One region of the Salinimonas sediminis genome, then DNA from elsewhere that is predicted to be linked to it. Evidence: predicted binding sites of a transcription regulator. Region 1 holds the regulator's gene; each other region holds the start of a gene.
The links. Region 1 encodes sigma-54, which starts transcription at its own class of promoters, with help from an activator protein. Its sites were predicted from a motif close to GTTGGCACGNNNNTNGNNT; they were not measured.

Region 1 (4,327 bases):
CTTTCAGGGTATCTTTGTCACTTAACTTACCGGCCACCATCGCCAGTGTTTGAAGATGACCTTCGGTTTGCTCTTCAGGCACTAACAGGGTAAAGAAAATATCCACAGGCTTGCGATCAATTGCATCAAAATCGATAGCCGGATCACTGGTCACCACGATGGCAATTACGCGGTCCAGCCCGGGCAAACGCCCATGGGGCAACGCAATACCATTACCAATTCCAGTACTGCCCATACGTTCTCTAGCCATCAGCGCATTCAATACTGTCGTCTCTTCCACTTCCGGGTTATTTTGGGCGGCGATATTACTGATGATCTCGAGAATTCGCTTTTTACTATTGCACTGAACCGCACATTTAGTGCGGTCCAGGCTTACAATGGCTTGTATATCCATATTAACTGACTAATGCTTTTTCAGCTTTTCCTTGTGCTTGATAACTTGCCTGTCCAGTTTATCTACCATGCTATCAATGGCCGCATACATATCAGTATTCTCTGCCGAAGCAAAAACCTCCGCCCCACTAAGGTGAACCGTAGCTTCAGCTTTCTGTGCCAGTTTCTCGACATTTAAAATGACATGAACATTAGAAATATGGTCAAAATGACGCTCTAATTTGCTGAATTTTGTATCGACATAAGTACGCAAAGAGTCAGTGATCTCAATATGATGACCAGTAAGATTGATTTGCATAGTTCGTCTTCCTTATTGTGAGCAAGCCCTACTAAATCAGGCTTTTGCGTTGGTTCGACGGTGGGATCGATAACGATTCCCGATATTTTGCTATTGTTCGCCGGGCAACTTTTATACCTTGCTCGGCCAACAACTGAGCAATTTTGCTATCGCTAAGTGGTTTGCTAGGTTTCTCGGCAGCCACCAGCTTCTTAATTAGTGCACGTATGGCGGTAGAGGAGCACTCACCACCAGATTCTGTCGCCACGTGGCTTGAAAAGAAATATTTCAATTCAAAAATACCGCGCGGTGTATGCATATATTTCTGGGTAGTTACCCGGGAAATTGTCGACTCATGCATATCTACCATTTCTGCGACATCGTTTAAAACCATTGGTTTCATCATTTCCGGGCCATGTTCAAAAAAGCCCATTTGTTGCTGCACTATGCAGTTGGCTACCTTAAGCAGCGTATCATTTCGTGACTCAAGGCTTTTAATAAACCATTTTGCTTCTTGCATGTGCGAGCGAATAAATTGTGAGTCGCTACTGTTTCTGGCGCGGCGGCTCATCGCAGCATATTGCTGGTTTACGCTAAGCTTTGGCAAACTGTCAGGGTTGAGCTCAACTGCCCATCGTCCATTGCGCTTAGTAACTGATACGTCCGGAATCACGTATTCGGGTTCTTTTGTAATTAATGCACTACCTGGACGAGGGTTTAGCGTCTGCAACAACCGCATTGCTTCACGCAGTTCATCTTCTTTCAGCTTCGTTTTGCGCATTAAGGTACGATAATCTTTGCTGCCCAATAAGTCTGAATAATCCTGTAACAGCATTTTGGCTTCTTCCAGCCAAGGCGTGTCGATAGCGAACTGGCGTAGCTGAACCAGCAAACACTCTTGCGGGCTGCGCGATCCCGAACCAAGTGGGTCGAATAATTGAATACGTTTCAACACACATTCAACTTCATCTTCTTCGATAACTTCTTCGGCGTCTTCGCTATTCACACTTTGCAGAATATCTTCTACCGATACGGTTAAATAGCCTGACTCGTCGATCGAGTCAATAATCGCCATCGCGATGGCGCGGTCGGTATCCGAAAAGTGCGTTAAACGCATTTGCCAGAGCAGATGGTCCTGAATATTCTCGGTGGTTTCGCCCTGAAAAATTTGATCTTCGTCACTGCCCGGGCCGGGGGCAGGGGCTGAGGACGCTGAATAATACTCATCCCAGGTACTGTCGATAGGCAACTCGTCGGGTAAATCATTTTTCTCCATCGCTTCGCCCGAGTCCATGTTGTCGCTGGTGCTGGCAGTGGCTTCTACATTGTCGTTGTCATTATCGATATTATTTTTTTCGGTAATATCGTTATCACTGCTTTCATCTACCTCTAACAAGGGGTTTGAATCCAGGGCTTCCTGAATTTCCTGCTGAAGATCAAGAGTCGACAGCTGCAATAGCTTAATAGCCTGCTGCAACTGCGGGGTCATGGTTAACTGTTGACTAAATTTTAGTTGTAAAGATGGTTTCATCTACGTCTTATTTTAAACTCGGGTACGCGTGTACTTAAGCGGTGAACCACAGGTATGACAATGTCACTCATACCTTACTATAGCTTGAATTGCTCACCTAGGTATACATCACGTACTTTCTGGTTGCTTAATACTTGCTCCGCACTACCTTGGGCGATGAGCTCTCCGTGACTTACGATGTAGGCTTCTTCACATACATCCAGGGTTTCCCGTACGTTATGGTCTGTAATGAGGATCCCTATGCCTCTGTCGCGCAGATGCTGGATGATTTTCTTTATATCATTTACCGATATTGGGTCAACACCGGCAAATGGCTCATCCAACAAAATAAACTGCGGATTAGCCGCTAATGCCCGGGCAATCTCTACCCGGCGGCGTTCTCCGCCTGACAAACTCATACCGGTACTATTACGTATATGATTGATATTGAATTCATCAAGTAGCGCGTCAGCTTCTTCTTCTCTTTTGGTAGCGGAAAGCCCGCTGCGGGTCTGCAAAATAGCCATGATATTTTCGTGTACTGTTAATTTACGAAATATCGATGCTTCCTGCGGCAGATAGCCGATTCCCTGGCGCGCCCGTTCGTGCATTGGCTGGTGGGTAAGCTCGTTATCATCAATTAAGATTTTACCCTTATCCAGCGCAACTAACCCCACTATCATGTAAAAGGTAGTGGTTTTACCAGCCCCATTGGGCCCTAATAAACCCACAATCTGGCCAGTAGAGACTGACAGGCTGACATCACGTACTACCTGTCTGGACTTATACGATTTCGCAAGATTTGCGGCAGACAATGTTGCCATACTTAGTTGTCACCTTCGCCGTTCTTTTGCTCATCAGCACTATCCTTGGCCGTTGCGTCGTCCTTGTTGTCATTCAATTTTTTAATAGACTGAGGCCGAAAAACAGTGGTGACCCGGCTATCGTCATTATTATCACTACTGGTTGCCAGTAACTGTTCTTTTACCATGTCGTAAGTAATACTGTCACCACGTACCATACTACTATTCTGGCTAATTCTGGCATCGCCCCGCATAGAGATAGTGCGCTTGTTCACTTCATAACGCAATTCGCTGGCCTGGGCGGTAACTTTACTGCCATCATCCATGGTTTGTGAATACTTCGCTGGGTTACCCCTGGCAATCATGACTTCGCGCCCTTCGCCATCTTTAGCGCTCACCTCAACTTCATCGGCTTCTATCGTCAACGTGCCTTGCGTTATCGTCACATTATCCTTGAACCGGGTAACTTTATTTTTACCATCCATCGACTGGGTGCGAGCGTCTACCGTAATCGGTTTTTGAAAATCACCACTGCCAGCTGTTACCGGAGCAACAAAACATAACAGGGCTAACAGGCTAGAGGCCAGGGGAAAAAGTGGTTTGTACATGATCAATCAACTCATACTCTTGCGAGCTAAGGTCGCCTTTTATGCCATTACTGTTTACGACAAACGTTGCTCCGCGGATAACCACTGGCTGATCTGAAAAGAGTGTTTTGTCGTCCAGATTAATTTTAATAAAGTCAGTTTCGATGGTTTTTACAAACGCATCTTCGGTAAAGCTACGTACCCTGACCTGCGATTCTAATTCAATTAAATTGTTGTTATACAGCGTACCCTCATTCGAGGTGACCTGCCAGGGGCTCTGGTCGGCATCCACATATACGGTATATTTAGGTTCTTCAAATTGCACAAAACCCAGCTGATCATAATGTTCCATGGTTTTGGCAAAGACCTGATGGTTCAGGGCCCCTTCTTCATTGTACAAAGTGGTCGTCAGGTTTTTAGCCGTGTAAGCCGGTTTTAGTGCATCATTGCTGTTGCCTGACTGAGTGGCCGTTGGCTCGGTTAACCATACTGGCATATATACCAGCAATACCAGTACAAACAGCGCGGCTATACTGATACCCAGCCGGTTCATATGCTGGCTCCGTGAATACCGTCCAGCTTATCATGGGCCTGGAGAATAATATCGCACAGCTCACGCACCGCGCCAAAGCCGCCAGGCTTGGTCAACACCCAGTTTGCGGCAGCCGTAACCTGAGGGTGAGCGTCTTTCACTGCCACTTTGGTGTCAGCAAACTGATACATACCTAAATCTGGAACATCATCGCCAATTGCGGCC
Region 2 (4,327 bases), 830 kb from region 1:
TAAAACATCATGCCCACGTTGGCGTCGCCTTCGATGTCGGTCAGGGTAAGCTGTACCCCTCGGCGCACCCGCAACGACCAATGGCTGGCGGCAGGAATGATGGTTTCATAACAGGTCATTATGCGGTTTCCTTATACGGTATGGTGGGGCGAGAGGCGCCGAGTTGTCGCGTAATCTCATCCAGTGTGTCGCGGCCCTCCTGAGATACGGGCAGGTCGTAGGTTATCGATGCGCCATAGGCATTAGGAGCCTGCGGGTCGTGGCGCAGTTTGTCGAAGACCCACAGCCGGGTACCCAGATAAAAGCCTTCTTTAAGATCATGTGTAACCATAAAAATAGTGAGTTTGTGGGTTTTCCATAAATCCAGAATCAGGGCGTGCATGTCGGCCCGGATCCCCGGGTCCAACGCCCCGAACGGCTCATCGAGCAACAGAATTTTGGGTTTGCAGATAACCGCTTGCGCAATGGCCAGGCGCTGCTTCATGCCACCGGATAGTTCATGAGGGTAACGCTTAAGCGCATGGCCCAGCCCAACCTGTTCTAGGATGGCAATAGCATCATCACGAGCCTGCCGTTTTTGCCGACCAAACAACAAACCGGTAAGAGAGGCTTTTTGAAAGCCGCGGGCCGCCACTACGTTATCTAGCACGGTCATATGCGGGAAAACCGAATATTGCTGGAACACAATGCCCCGGTCGGGCCCCGGTTCATTGGGCATGGGCTTGCCGTTTAACAGCAAGCTGCCGGTGCTGGACTGTTCGGTACCCAGAATCATTTTTAAAAAAGTGCTTTTACCACAGCCGGATGCGCCCACTAACGTGATGAATTCGCCTTGATGCACATCAACATTCACTCGCTCTAAAATCACATCCTGGCCGTAGGTTTTGCCAACATTGGTAGCCTGAATTAACGGTTCGCTCATGCGTTAGTTCCTTCACTCCATGGGTGTAAACGCCGGTTGAGTAAGCCCAGCAGATAGTCAAATAGAAAGGCCAATAGCGTGATCCACATAACGTAAGGCAAAATAATGTCCATCGACATATAGCGGCGCACCAAAAAGATGCGATACCCCAGCCCGTCAGTTGAAGAAATGGCCTCAGCCGCGATTAGAAACAGCCAGCCGGCCCCCAGCGACAGGCGCACTGCATCAATCAGTCTGGGCATGATCTGGGGCAGTAACACCCGCATTAGAATCTGTAATGTACTGGCGCCCAAGGTCTGGGCTTTAACCAGTTGCTCGGTGGGGATCTGCTGGGTGCTACGCTGTATATCCCGGGCAATAAACGGCGCAATACCAATCGTAATTAAGGTAATTTTTGATGCCTCGCCCAGGCCGATTGCAATAAACAGAATGGGCAGCACAGCCAAAGGCGGAATCAGCGATATAACGGTTAGTAAGGGGGCCAGCCAAGCATTTAACACCGGCAATGCGCCGGTTAATAGCCCTAACACCAGGCCAAACAGCGCGGCAATAGCCACCCCGGATAACAAACGAATAAGGCTGCTTTGGGTATCCTGCCAGAACGTCAGTTCGCCGGTGCGTTTGCTGGGCTCCATGGCCAGCCTTTCAATAGCGTCTCCCATCTGTGTAAGCGAGGGGAGTAAACGGTCATTGGGATTTTCAGCCAGGCGGGCTTCAGAGGCTCCCATGTATACCAGCAACAGCAGCGCAAAAGGTAGCAACCCTAAAAACAGTCTGGTGGCCGTAGACGGTGTATAGTTAATCAATTTTTTCATACTGGGTCTTATCTTAGGTAGCGCTAAACAGGCATATAAAAAGCGGCATACACCGCCCTTCAGGTATTTATAGCTCGCCTTTGGCGGCCATTTGCATGTAGGTATCATCAAAACGCAGTTTGATGTAACCCGCGTTGCCGTAAACCCCGGCAGGCGTTTCAATACCTACAATATCTGCGCTAGGCGCACCTTCACCCAGCAGGCCATGTTCAAAAGAAAATTCTGCGACATGCTGCATGGTATCGATAAGCTTTTTATCTGTGGTGAATGCCGCCGCATCCTGGGGAGAATAGAACATGAGGGTTTTGTCGAGCTGGCCATCATAGTTTGCCAGGTCGGTTTGCGCCGCTTCTGCCATGTGCTCGCGCACCGCTTTGGCTTTGGCAGAGTCCCCTTGCATTTTTTGCAGCGTTTCGAACCAGGCGCCGGTCAGGGCTTTGGCAAATTCAGGGTTGGCGTTCAGTACTTCTGTATTGGCCACCATGCCGTCAATAATTTCGCCGGGGATCATCGACGAATCAAACACGTTGTAGGCTTTGTCCATAGACAAGATATGGTTGGTCATGGGGTTCCAGGTGACCACTGCATTGACCGAGTCAGTGGTAAATACCGAGGTAATATCTGCATCCGCGGTATTCACGCTGCTAATGTCCCGCTCAGATAAACCGGCTGAATCCAGGGCCCGGGCCAGTAAATAGTGCGACACACTAAATTCAACAAAGTTAACCCGCTGGCCTTTTATTGCACTTAACTCAGACTGGTTTTTCAAAATGACCGCATCGTTGCCATTCGAGTAGTCGCCGACGATAAACATGGTGCTGTCCAGACCGCCCACTGCCGGAATTGTCAGGGCATCCATATTGGTCATTGCGCAGGCATCAAACTCACCGGCGGTGTACTGATTGATCGACTCGACATAGTCATTTACCTGCACTACCTCAATATCGATACCGTATTTGTCGGCCCATTTATCAATAATGCCGGAGTCGCTGGCGTACGCCCACGGCATCCACCCGGCATATACCGACCAGCAAACTTTAAAGGCATCTTGGGCTAGGGTTTGAGTAGAAAAAAGAAGAGCGCACAGTACAGCAGAAACTTTTTTGTGGGTAATGTTCATGAGGTTACCTTTTCAGCTTGTTTAGTCACACATGGAGTACCCTTGGCCATATCGCCATGTGGTCTCCCGGGCTTTTATCCCGCCGTGTAACCTTGAAGCATCAAGGTCGAAAGCTCTTGGACCAGTCACATCATAATAATGCCGGAACCCTAGCCTTCTATTTTACCAAATTGTAGCGCCCGACTTTCCAAGGGTACGAACGTATGAATGATTTTGCATAAGCCATGCCAGCGAAAGAATGCGGGCTGTAGAGGGGTTACGACGGGCGCAGTGCACCAAAAACAGGCAATAGGAGCAGTTTTGGTGCAGAAGATTTATTCCGCAGCCAATCTATTTGTTGTTCAATGACCCGCCCCGATCTTGGGGGTTAGCGCAATACTGAAGAAACTACATCCTGAAAATAGACCGCCACCAAGCAAAACTTAATAAAAAATTAATATTTGATGAACTTATGTGCATCCGATCTTTAAATTACGGGTTCATAACTAAAAATTCGTTTAAGAAGAGGCCAAGGCGTCGGTAACGAAGGCGGAAGTTATGCTCTTCAACCCTATAGCTATGAGCCTGGTCTGACACTTCTGTCGTATGCACATGCTAGCATTCGCATATTTTATTAACTTACGAGAAGTGGCATGAAAAAACGAGCTATACGCTATATGGCAGGCGCCCATTTGATGATGTTTTCATCGTTATCCGTGGCCGCAGACTTTGTTTGCGATGAAAATATCGATACCTCCACGCAAAACGCCGAACACACGCAGCGCCTTTGGCAGCAAACGCTTACCTATTTGGAAGGTGTAAAAGAGATACTGACCAAAAACCAGGGCTGCGAAGTTGGCCCGCTGGCTGTAACGGAAACCAACGATGGTAGCGGCGATATTGCCCGAGACTGCACCGCCGGTTATCAGGACGTGCAAAAAGTCATTAAGCATGTTGACGCCGTGCTGAACAACCCTGAGGATGCGAAAGCCTGCTTCGATACACAGAAAAATTACGACGCGTCTGCGCTTTATACTGCCAACGAACAGTTAAAAATCACTTATAAAGTGGCTGACTGGCTCAACCGCCCCACCCTAACTGAGTTTTACAGCAAAAAAACCGGCGCTATAAAAGAAGCGGGCTTAACCCTGGCCAATGAGTTCTGGCCTATTGTTAGCCAAAGCCATATGCCCGACTATTTGAGTACTGACATTACCGCTAACGCGTTGCCGGAATTATGGGCCGCGGTAGGTTGGTTGCCGTTTTATGCGGATGCCGAAAAAGCCCATAATGACCGGTTTCGGGGTGGCTACGCCTACGCCGAGGTTATGGGCCCATGGGGAATGCTACGCATCAACACTATCGATGGCGAAAGCGTGGGCGCCGAAATAGGCATGACAATTCAGCTTCAGGATACGTTTTACCCTTATCACTTCCACCATCCTCAAGAGTTTTACCTGCCGCTGACCGCCCCCTCGTGCGGAGTGGAAA
Region 3 (4,327 bases), 1.9 Mb from region 1:
TCCGCTAAAGGCTCTTTATCTCGCTGAAGGCACTGTATTGCGCTGAAGGCTCTCTATCTCGCTGAAGGCTCTTTGTGTCGTTAGAGGCGTGTTGCCAAGCGTCAGGCCTTCTAATATGGGTTCAAGCGATTGTATTGCAGGTTACCCTGCTTATAAAGCCGTCGCCAGCCGGTGACGGCGATTGAGTAATACATTTATTAAGGGGAGCCAAGCTACCTCAGGTTAAAGGCTTCCTAATAGCAAAAGCTATCTTAGGTTTAGAGACGTTAAGACTCATGGCATTGGCGATAGCAGACGGTATACTCCCGCCTTGGCCAACCAGCCGGTATGAGCTATTCACCCACTCGCTTCGCTATCCAACTCATACTTTGGGAAGTTTCAGGGTAAGAGACGGGCTCGGCGTTTTTCTTATCATCGTAACGATCAAACCAGTTGAACACAGGCTGGCTTTGCAGATACTGCTGGAAACGGTTTTCCGGTTTAGCATAGCGCTTAGTTTTTAACAGCTTCATTGAATATCCCTCAATATTATTTGATGCATTTCCATTGAATAAAAACAGCAGACTCGGGCTATTTTTCATTCCTGATACCTAAAGGTATTCAAGGATTGCACCAACTTCACATTACAAAATAGACAGGGCGCAAACCCATATCCAGCAAAGCCTACAGAAAAAGTTGCAGTTTTATGAAAAGCGCAACTTTAGCGGGGTTTATAACTTCTCCCCACTACCGGGAAATATTTACATGCCGATCTTACACAATTATGAAATGTCAGCAGCGGGCAGGCTTTTCACCGTCGTTTTTTTGCAAACAAAAAAAAGCGGCATCAAAGATGCCGCCTTATATTCCAGGGATACTCGATTAACGGGAAATTAATTCATCGCTGACTTTTGTTTAAGTTGAAGATTATCTTCAACATTCTTGACATCAGAAGCATTTTTAGCAATTTCTACCGCTAACTGACGTTCTGCATCCGTTTTAACCAAACCGGTTAACGTAACATTGCCTGCTTCAACATCCACATCAATGTCAAAACCGGAGATATCAGAGTCCATTAACAAGCGGGTTTTGATAACGGTAGCTATTTTAGCATCCGTTAACTCGCTGCCTGCATCGTTAGCTTTTTGCTCCATATCATCTTTCATATCGTGGTTTTCACCTTCAGCATACATGTCACTGTCGCTGACCACGGACAGTTTATTGTCAACCGAAGTTACGCCTTCAATATTTTCCACCAGCTCTTCAGCCAGCTTTTTATCAACCGTGTTTTTCACTTTACCGGTTAATACGACTTTGCCGTTTTTCACATCGGTATTAATATCAAACGAATTGAGATTGCCGTTAAACAATAAAGTTGCTTCTGCTTTGCCATCAATCCAGGCGTCTTTCGCCCCTTTTTCCCAGTTATTTTCTGACTGCATATCAGCGGCAGCTACGTTAGTGCTTACCATGCCAGCTACCAGTAAAGACAGTAGTGTACGTTTCATAATGAACTCTCCTTTGTCAATGTATACTCTGTTGATGCCAGCAATGTGCCAACCTGCTTAAATACATGCTATCTTATTGAATAATAAGTATAATAGGAAATTACAGCGCTAGCACTTATTAATTAGATTTTGCAAGGTTTACGTATGAATAACGTAATATTGTCTTAGTTTTGGCTGTCTTTCGTTGTATCTACTAAAGAAGGGTGAACCTAACCGGCGATGCCGCGTAACAATCCAAGTTACCCAAGGCATGTGCCTTAACTTATCGATCACCACGGCACGCGCGTTGGTATAGGAAGCACGACATGTTCGAAGTACTTTGTTTATTGAGTTTATTAATGGTGTTTACCACCATTGCTCCCCACTTACCTGGCGAGCACTGGCTTATCCGCGTATGGGAATTTCCCCGGGTACAGCAGATCGTTATTATGCTCTTCTGTATGGCTGGCTGGGGCGCCTATCTGTATATGATGGAAGTGCAGACCAGTGCCTATTTATTCATGGCCCTGTTAGCTGGCTGTATTGCCTACCAGATTGGCTGGATATTTCCCTACACGCCACTTGGCCCCCGCGAAGTGACCCGTATAAAACAGCCTCGCCAGGACCGCGTATTTAGCGTAATGACCAGCAATGTTTATATGCACAACGATAATTATCAGGGCTTAATTGAGCTGGTTGAGCAGCGCAAACCCGATATGCTGGTCACGCTGGAAAGTAACAAAGACTGGGAAGATGCCTTACAGCCAATACATGATGATTATCCCTATCGCCTTGCGTGCCCGCTGGAGAATCTTTACGGCATGCATTTGTATAGCCGCTTGCCATTCAAAGAAGAAGCGGTACGTTATATAGTCGAAGACGATGTGCCTTCAATGCAGGTCACTATCGAAATAGATGGGGAGCCGGTTGTTGTGTATTTGTTGCATCCTAAACCGCCTAGTCCCACTGAAAACGAGACAGCGGGCCCCCGTGACCAGGAACTGACCATTGTGGGTCAGGAAATTGTGGAAGAAGCCCGGCCGGTAATTATCGCCGGCGATCTAAACGATGTCGCCTGGTCGCCCACTACCAGGAAATTCAGGAAGTTAAGTCACGCCAGAGATCCACGCCGGGGCCGCGGTTTCTTTAATACTTTTCATGCCAAACATAAACTTATCCGCTGGCCGCTGGACCATGTGTTTCACTCTGATCATTTTGACTTAGTGGAAATAAAAAGATTGCCAGGCTATGGTTCTGACCATTTTCCACTTTACACCGCTTTGCAGCTAACCCGTAAATGCGAACCCTGTGAATCGTCTTCAGCCCCACAAACCAGTAAAACAGCCAGCCCGGAAGTTCACCAGCAGTAACCTCTTATCAAGCTCCCCGGTTTTGCGCTGTCAGGCGCTGACCGGGAAGCTGGCACTGGTCGCCAAAGCCTGACAGCGCGCAATAATATCTTTTATGTCTGAAACATCCGGTGCAATATCGTCCCCCGGGTGGTGCGGTAAGGTTGCCACACCCTTCTCAGTGGCACTGATAAAAAGTACCGGCGGGCTGGGTTGTTGTTGCTTTATTTGCGCACATAACTGTGTGCCTTCCACATCGGGCAGCGCCACATCCAGTAACACTACATCATACTCTTTTTCTAGATGCAGCTTTTGTGCGGCTCGCCCACTGGCGGCAAAGTCGACTTGCCAGCCTAACCCTGTCATCACCCGGGTGATAGAACTCGCCGTGACCGGATCGTTTTCTACTACCAAAATGTGTAATACCTGTTTACCGAGCATGTGTTCCCGCTCCTTTCGTTATAGTCATATAGCTGTTTCGCTAAGCGAGTGACATGCTGATGGGGACTCGCTCTGCGCACAACACTATATGATTGCAGCCCAGAGCCCCACTTCCTATTTTGTAGAGCTAAGTACAAGATACGCCAGAATACGCAATAGTGTACATAACGTTGATTAGGCAATTTGTGTGCCCTACAGTACCACCACCGGTTATAAAAACGCACTCAAAATGTAAATATTTGTACCGCAAACATTTTTTATTGGGAAAAAGAATTCAGTAAGGATGATGCAGGGAGGGTGTTAGCTTCCATATCAAGGCAACACCCCAAATGTGAGCATTGGCTGCGCAGGATTTAACGCAGCACGCAAAGCAGGCTACAGGATTACGAGCCTGTATCATCGCTACCCGTAGGTCCCCGAGGTTGGCCCTGACGCAGCAATAGCAGCTAACTTATTTTAAAGCAGGCGTGGTGGCTATTAGGTTTGGTCGATACAAGCCGGTGCAGTGCTCAACGGCGGTAACGGCTAATATACTGGCTTATGTCTGCACAGGCTTTATCCCGGCTGATAAAATGAGCCAACGCCAATAAGCGGTCATCTCGGGGCCATACTGCCTGGTTAAGCATCTCGATATCCGATTCAGTCAGCTGCGCGGTATCCAGCAACAAGGCAATGGCTTTTTTATTAGGTTTAATTAAGGTGGACTCTACACTGGTTACCAGTGAAGGGGGCAATTGAAAAAATTCACGCTTATACGGGTCGCGTACCACATACAGCATATCCTGGTCTACCAGAACGGCCGGCCAGCCCTCGGCAATCCTGCTTTGCGCAAACATCGCCACCGTAAACACAATAAGCATTGCAACGGTGGTTAAAATAAACGTAGTACTTAACCCGGGCGCCAGGAAAACCAGCAGGCCAACCACCGCGACAAACGCCAACCAGGCACCAAACACCCGTCGCATTGCTTTGGGACTGATACCAGAGAATACTCTGGCCCGTCGAATATGGGGTTTATCTAACTTGACCAGACTAAAATGCGTAGAAGATTCCAATACTGCTTTTCCTGTT

Region 2: D0Y50_RS18935 (putative urea ABC transporter substrate-binding protein) is a predicted target of sigma-54. The motif match lies at 3,071-3,089, and genes of this name have one in related genera.
Region 3: D0Y50_RS11780 (BON domain-containing protein) is a predicted target of sigma-54. The motif match lies at 1,522-1,540, and genes of this name have one in related genera.

The regions. Positions count from the first base shown of each region.
Region 1 is NZ_CP031769.1:715,880-720,206, forward strand. Features, by position in the region: gene ptsN (PTS IIA-like nitrogen regulatory protein PtsN) at 1-394, opposite strand, end outside; gene hpf (ribosome hibernation promoting factor) at 404-691, opposite strand; gene D0Y50_RS03235 (RNA polymerase factor sigma-54) at 723-2,201, opposite strand; gene lptB (LPS export ABC transporter ATP-binding protein) at 2,279-3,004, opposite strand; gene lptA (lipopolysaccharide transport periplasmic protein LptA) at 3,007-3,591, opposite strand; gene lptC (LPS export ABC transporter periplasmic protein LptC) at 3,560-4,123, opposite strand; gene kdsC (3-deoxy-manno-octulosonate-8-phosphatase KdsC) at 4,120-4,327, opposite strand, start outside.
Region 2 is NZ_CP031769.1:4,326,977-4,331,303, forward strand. Features, by position in the region: gene D0Y50_RS18920 (urea amidolyase associated protein UAAP1) at 1-119, opposite strand, end outside; gene D0Y50_RS18925 (ABC transporter ATP-binding protein) at 119-922, opposite strand; gene D0Y50_RS18930 (ABC transporter permease) at 919-1,737, opposite strand; gene D0Y50_RS18935 (putative urea ABC transporter substrate-binding protein) at 1,805-2,857, opposite strand; guanidine-I (ykkC/yxkD leader) riboswitch at 2,919-3,021, opposite strand; gene D0Y50_RS18940 (dimethylsulfonioproprionate lyase family protein) at 3,490-4,327, shown strand, end outside.
Region 3 is NZ_CP031769.1:2,634,979-2,639,305, forward strand. Features, by position in the region: gene D0Y50_RS11775 (hypothetical protein) at 333-581, opposite strand; gene D0Y50_RS11780 (BON domain-containing protein) at 873-1,487, opposite strand; gene D0Y50_RS11785 (endonuclease/exonuclease/phosphatase family protein) at 1,793-2,836, shown strand; gene D0Y50_RS11790 (response regulator transcription factor) at 2,867-3,256, opposite strand; gene D0Y50_RS11795 (hypothetical protein) at 3,766-4,311, opposite strand.